Regions from separate parts of the Coprobacillus cateniformis genome, predicted to be linked through region 1. Evidence: a T-box and tRNA genes for the amino acid it is inferred to sense, from the RefSeq annotation. Region 1 holds a T-box; the other holds one or more tRNA genes.
The links. The T-box of region 1 lies ahead of pheS (phenylalanine--tRNA ligase subunit alpha). A T-box ahead of a tRNA ligase gene usually reads a tRNA of that ligase, here a tRNA-Phe.
Positions count from the first base shown of each region.

Region 2: it encodes a tRNA-Phe, which carries the amino acid that the T-box ahead of pheS (phenylalanine--tRNA ligase subunit alpha) is inferred to sense. The anticodon was not compared.

Region 1 is NZ_WSNW01000001.1:2,934,362-2,937,773, forward strand. Features, by position in the region: gene GQF29_RS14495 (alanine/glycine:cation symporter family protein) at 1-213, shown strand, start outside; gene GQF29_RS14500 (zinc-ribbon domain-containing protein) at 327-1,094, shown strand; T-box leader at 1,179-1,381, shown strand; gene pheS (phenylalanine--tRNA ligase subunit alpha) at 1,414-2,448, shown strand; gene pheT (phenylalanine--tRNA ligase subunit beta) at 2,453-3,412, shown strand, end outside.
Region 2 is NZ_WSNW01000001.1:3,153,897-3,157,308, forward strand. Features, by position in the region: gene GQF29_RS18440 (ABC transporter substrate-binding protein) at 1-541, shown strand, start outside; tRNA gene GQF29_RS15550 (tRNA-Cys) at 678-752, shown strand; tRNA gene GQF29_RS15555 (tRNA-Leu) at 759-847, shown strand; tRNA gene GQF29_RS15560 (tRNA-Arg) at 938-1,014, shown strand; tRNA gene GQF29_RS15565 (tRNA-Pro) at 1,038-1,114, shown strand; tRNA gene GQF29_RS15570 (tRNA-Ala) at 1,121-1,196, shown strand; tRNA gene GQF29_RS15575 (tRNA-Ser) at 1,210-1,302, shown strand; tRNA gene GQF29_RS15580 (tRNA-Met) at 1,328-1,404, shown strand; tRNA gene GQF29_RS15585 (tRNA-Asp) at 1,409-1,485, shown strand; tRNA gene GQF29_RS15590 (tRNA-Phe) at 1,490-1,565, shown strand; tRNA gene GQF29_RS15595 (tRNA-Met) at 1,594-1,670, shown strand; tRNA gene GQF29_RS15600 (tRNA-Ile) at 1,713-1,789, shown strand; gene GQF29_RS15605 (BTAD domain-containing putative transcriptional regulator) at 2,411-3,412, shown strand, end outside.

The DNA of each region.
Region 1 (3,412 bases):
TTTGGGGCACAAGCTGATTTTTCGATGATATGGGATTTAGCAGATGTTTTAATGGGATTTATGGCATTAATGAATATTGTTGTTATTTTATATTTACATCGTTATGCATTCAGTGCTTTAAAAGATTATCAACAACAAAAACGTCAAGGAAAGAACCCTGTTTTTCACCCAGGAGAATTGGGGATTCCAAATAGTGAATGCTGGGATAAGTGAAAATAAAATGATTAAAGAACTTTATTTTTTATAAATAGAGTTTTTTAATGTAAGTTGATAATATGAATGATTATGTTATAATAAAATAGGTAAGGGAAAGAAGGTAAATAAATATGAATTGTAATAAATGTGGGAAAGAATTAGAGGAGAAAACAGCGTTTTGTCCGTATTGTGGTGCACCTTTAAATGAAAAGGAACAAGTGGGAGATGGAGAGCAGGTTGAGTCTAAGAATATCGAAGTAAAAGAAGATGTGACAAATCAGTCAAGCAAAGTTAAAAAACAAATGAATAAGAATAAATTAATTATTATTGGATTCATTGCATTATTAGCTATTGCTGGAATTGGATTTGGGATGAAGACTTATTTGGATAATAAGGCACGAGAAGAATATGTCATGAATTATAATCAATATGTTGATGATATTGGGGTTTTAAAAATAAAAATGCTAGGCGGAGCAGCAAATGCTGAAAAAGTATGTAATTTGACTTTGAAAGTATGGTCAAATGCTATCTGGGAGACATCTGATACAAAAACGGATAAATATGTAAAACCAAATGGTAAATTTGTTTCTGATTTTAATGAAGCACTTACAAATATGACAAAAGATCAAACTGTTATGAATGATAGAGTTGCTTTAAGTTTGCATATTGATGAAACTCAAGAAATTATGGATAAAATGAAAAATCCACCTGAAGGATTAGAAGATAAATATGAAACTCTTAAAGAGATGTTTGATATGTATGAAGAGTTTCTAGAGGCGGCAGTGACACCGTCAGGCTCATATAAGAGTTATAATGAAAATGTCAATGATTTAGATTCCGATTTTATGAAGTTATATAATAAGGTGGATAAATTTGATTTAAATCATATATCAAAGTAATGTGTTTGTTAGTATTTTGTAGGATATTTATGATAACTGAAAAAAGACTTGTTTTTATAAAGAATTTTGGCTATAATATGGGAAGTAAACACGATGAAGAGGATAAGTAGATAGAGAATTTGTAGCAGAGAGGAAAACGTAAGCTGAGAGTTTTCTTACAATGTATTTATTGAATTCACCTTGGAGTGCGACTAATCATCGCCGTCAACACAACGTTACTGTGAATCAAGTGCATAACAGAATTTGTTATGAATTAGGATGGTACCGCGATTATAATCGTTCCTAGCTGGAACGATTTTTTATTTTGAAGGAGGACAATATGGACGAGTTATTAAAGATTAAAGAAGAAGCTCTTGCTAAAATTCATGATTGTATATCATTAAAGGATTTAAATGATTTAAGAGTCTTTTATTTAGGAAAAAAAGGACCAATGCAAGCGGCTATGAAATCTATGAAAAATATGAATCAGGAAGAAAGAGCAACTTTTGGTCAAGTTTCTAATAAGGTAAAACAAGAAATTACACAAGCTATTGAAAATAAAAAGGTAGCTTTAGAAGAAGCAGAAATGAATGCAAAATTGGCAAGTGAAAATATTGATATTACTTTACCTAGTACTGCTTTGCCATTAGGAAGTTTGCATCCTTTATCAGTTGTTAAAAATGATATTGAAGAATTGTTTTTAGGAATGGGATATCAGATTGCAGAAGGACCTGAAGTTGAAAGTGATCATTTTAACTTTGAGTTAATGAATTTGCCAAAAGGACATCCAGCAAGAGATATGCAGGATACTTTCTATATAGATGAAAATACATTAATGAGAACACATACTTCACCAGTTCAGGCACATGCAATGATTGCAGCCGAAGGAAAAGGACCAATTAAAGTTATTTGTCCAGGAAAAACATATCGTAGAGATGATGATGATGCAACACATTCACATCAATTTATGCAATGTGAAGGATTGGTTATTGATAAGAATATTACTATGGCTGATTTAAAAGGAACTTTAGAAGTCTTTGCTAAAAAAATGTTTGGTGAAAAACGTAAAATTCGTTTAAGACCTTCTTATTTCCCATTTACAGAGCCAAGTGTTGAAGTTGATATTAGCTGTCATAACTGTGAGGGAAAAGGGTGTCCGATGTGTAAACATACTGGCTGGATTGAAATTTTAGGAGCAGGGATGGTGAATCCTAGAGTTCTTGAAATGTGTGGTTTTGATCCAGAAGTTTACCAGGGATTTGCATTTGGAATTGGATTAGAACGTGTAGCAATGTTAAAATATAACATTGATAATATTCGAGATTTTTATAATAATGATTTAAGATTCTTAAATCAGTTTGGAAGAAAGGGGTAAGGGCATGGAAGCAAGTTTAAAATTATTAAATGAATATGTAGATATTAGTGATCAAGATCCAGCTGCTCTTGCAGAAATGATTACACGTATTGGATTAGAAGTAGAAGGAATGCATGAATTAGCACATGGTGATCAATTGGTTGTAGGGTATGTTAAAGAATGTCAGCCACATCCTGATAGTGACCATTTGAATGTATGTCAAGTAGAAGTGAAACCAGGCGTTGTCACACAAATTGTTTGTGGTGCTCCTAATGTGTCTGCTGGTCAAAAAGTCATTGTTGCATTACCAGGCTGTAATTTAGGTGAAGGTTTTAAAATTAAAGAAGGAAAAATTAGAGGTGAAGTATCTAATGGTATGATTTGTTCAATTGCTGAACTTGGATTAGATGCACGTCTTTTAAAGGAAGAGGATAAAGCGGGTATTCATGTTTTAGATGAAGAGGCTCCATTAGGTGAAGAGGCATTATCTTATTTAGGATTGAAAGATTATATTTTAGATATTGGATTGACACCTAATCGTAGTGATTGTATGGCAATGACTTCATTGGCTTATGAAGTTGCTGCGGTATTAAACAGAAAAGTGAAATTACCTGAAGTTAAAAAATATGATGAATTAGATAGTGACATTCGAGTTATTGTAGAAACTGATTTGTGTCCTTTCTTTGGAGCTAAGTTAATCAAAGGTGTGAAAACAAAAGAATCACCTCAGTGGTTAAAAAATCATTTATTAGCAAGTGGAATTAAGCCTATTAATAATATTGTTGATATTTCTAACTATGTCATGCTAGAAACTGGTCAACCTATTCATATGTATGACTATGATAAGATGAAAGAGAAATCTTTTGTTATTAAAACTGGTTTTCATCAAAAAGCAGTTCTTTTAGATGAAAAAGAGTATGAATTATTGCCAGAAGATATTATTGTTTCTACTGATCAAGGTATTGGTTGTGTAGCTGGGGTTATG
Region 2 (3,412 bases), 220 kb from region 1:
AAGAGATTCGTTCATGGTTGCTTTAAAAGCATTAGGATATTCTATGAATACAACTAATAAAGATGAGATTGAAAAAGCGTATAATTGGTTAATTGATCAAAGAAAAACGATGAATCCAACATATGCAACTGATGAAACAATTGATGCTATGAAAAATAGTGAAAAAGCAATGGCAGTTATGTACTCTGGTGATGCTGCTTCGGTTATGGCTGAAAATCAGGATATGGGCTTTTATATGCCAAATGAAGGTACAAATATTTGGTTTGATGGTTTTGTTGTTAGTAAAGATTGTCAAGAAACACAATTGGCTATGGAGTTTATTAATTATATGATAAGTGATGAGAATGCTTTGAATAACACATTGGAAGTAGGATATTTAACATCTAATGTCAATGCAGCAAAAGAAGCTTCAGAAAGCGATTTTGAAGGAAATAGCGCATATGCTATTCGCATGGATAAAAATGATGAAGTTTTTGCATATCAAAGCCAAGATGTTAAAGAAATGTATAGTAACTATTGGACAAAAGTGAAAGCACAATAATTTAAAAAAAGTTCTGTTGAAAAAACCTCATCAGAACTTTGTTTTTTGTATTGGGGTAAAGAAACATACTTTTTTTGTAAAAAAAGTATTGCAATCAGATACAAAATATTATATACTATTTGAGCAACAGGAAAATGGTTCCATAGCCAAGTTGGTAAGGCTACAGACTGCAACTCTGTCATCGTCGGTTCGAGTCCGGCTGGAACCTCCATCATCTGCCCAGGTGGCGAAATTGGTAGACGCACAGGACTTAAAATCCTGCGGACCTTAAAATCCGTGCCGGTTCGACTCCGGCCCTGGGCACCATTTCTAAAAAAGAAATGTTGAAAAAAATGAAAAAAAGTGTTGCAAATTAACAGCAAAGATGTTATTATTGAATGGCGCTGTTAAAGAGATGCGCTAGTAGCTCAACTGGATAGAGTGCTTGACTACGGATCAAGAGGTTGTGGGTTCGATTCCTGCCTAGCGCGCCATTTGAGAATTAAAATTGAAGATTCGGGAAGTAGCACAGCTTGGTAGTGCACCTGGTTTGGGACCAGGGGGTCGCAGGTTCAAATCCTGTCTTCCCGACCATTTAATGGGGCTTTAGCTCAGCTGGGAGAGCGCCTGCCTTGCACGCAGGAGGTCAGCGGTTCGATCCCGCTAAGCTCCACCATTAATATTATTGCGGAGGTTTACCCAAGTCCGGCTGAAGGGATCGGTCTTGAAAACCGACAGGGGATGAAAGTCCCGCGGGGGTTCGAATCCCTCAACCTCCGCCATTTTAAAAAATAAGTTTTATAACATCGCGGGATGGAGCAGTCTGGTAGCTCGTCGGGCTCATAACCCGAAGGTCGTTGGTTCAAATCCTTCTCCCGCAACCATTTTGGTCTGGTAGTTCAGTTGGTTAGAATGCCGCCCTGTCACGGCGGAGGTCGCGGGTTCGAGTCCCGTCCAGACCGCCATTATGGTTCCGTAGCTCAGTCGGTAGAGCAGAGGACTGAAAATCCTCGTGTCGCTGGTTCGATTCCGGCCGGAACCACCATTTATTTTTTACAAACGATTCACTACATGGCGGGGTAGCTCAGTTGGCTAGAGCAATCGGTTCATACCCGGTGGGTCGGGGGTTCGAATCCCTTCCCCGCTACCATTAAGCTAACAAGTGGTGAATATGCCACTTTTTATTTTATTTGGACCCTTAGCTCAGTTGGTTAGAGCTACCGGCTCATAACCGGTTGGTCGCAGGTTCGAGTCCTGCAGGGTCCACCATAAGAAATATGAAAGTATAGTCGATAGGAAAATCTTGATTATACTTTTTTTGTTTTGAAATGATAATGTATTTAAGTATAAAGAAAAATTATTGTTTCTAATGGTGCATAGATATTTAACTTCATTAATGATATACTTTGAATTATTATTATATTAATTGAAAGTATATCTGTTTTGATTATTAAATGTCTGTAATTAGAAACCAAAAAGTCATGTTCAATGCAATTGTATATTCATTGTACTGTATAAGTGAGTGTGATATAATTAATGCATAGAAACGAGTTATTATCATTTATGTTTACTCTGTGACAAGTGATTGATTTTATCTTTATGATTTTTAATATCATCAAAAGTTTTAACATCTTGTTTGGCTTATCTTGAATTAATTTGTTATGGATAAACAAAAGAGATCAACAAGATAGAATTGACAATTTACATAATAAAGAATTGTATAGCAGATAAGCATTTAAAAGAGAGTGAAATACATAAATGACTTTCTTATAAAATACTTATTATACTAAATAATAAGATGTTTTTTTATTGACTAGGGATCTTTAAGGTAATTCACTTGGTTAAAAGTATTATCATGGTAACGTGTGTTCTATAGAGAAGAGTGAGAAAGTGGATAATATTATATTAAAAATAAGGATGTTTGGTTGCTTTGTCATTGAATGCTATAATGAAAAAATAGTAGTTAATCAGTATTTTGGGAAACAATTAGTGAACCTGCTGGAAATTCTTTTGTTGCAAAACCAAGTAGAGGTCAGTAAAGAATTCCTAATGGATATACTATGGTCAGAAAGTGAAAATCCTAATAGTGCTATGAAATTTACAGTTTTTCGTTTGCGAAACGAATTGAAGAAAATTCCTGGATTGCATAAACTGGAATTAATTATAACGACGAAAAACGGATATCGTATGAATCCGGATTATACATATGATTGTGATTTTATGCATTTTGATAATCTTTATTCTCAAATAGAGGGACAAACTTATAAAGAGAATGAATTAGAGTATGTGCAGCAAGTTTTAAGTATTTATCAAGGACATCTTTATACGACTTCCTCCCAATTGTTATGGATTATACAACAACAGGAGTATTATCGAAATGCTTTTATAGAAATGATTTCAAAGGGATGTGAATGTTTATTACAGCAGCATAAGTATCAGGATATAAAAAGAATTGCATATAGTGCTATTCTTTTAGAACCGTTTGTAGAGGAACTACATTATTTTTATATGTATGGACTTATAGGTACAAAAGATTATCATGAGGTTCGGCAATATTACAATAAGGTTGATGAGAATTTTTATAAAGCCTTGGGTTTTGGTCTTTCTTCACGTTTTAATGATTTATATGGTATTAACCAAAATGATGAACTAAATAGTGATGTTGTAGGTATATCAGAGTTCCATGAGAACCTTGATAACAAAGCTCATAATCGCGATGAGGCCTTTTATTGTTCATATGATCTTTTCAAGAATATATATGAAATTTCGTTACGAGGGGCAGCTAGAGAAAGAAAGAGGTACTTTATTGCTTTATTTAAAATTGAAACCAAGGAGTCAAGTGACAAACAAATTTATGTATTAAATAAATTAAAAACTATTATCATGACCTCT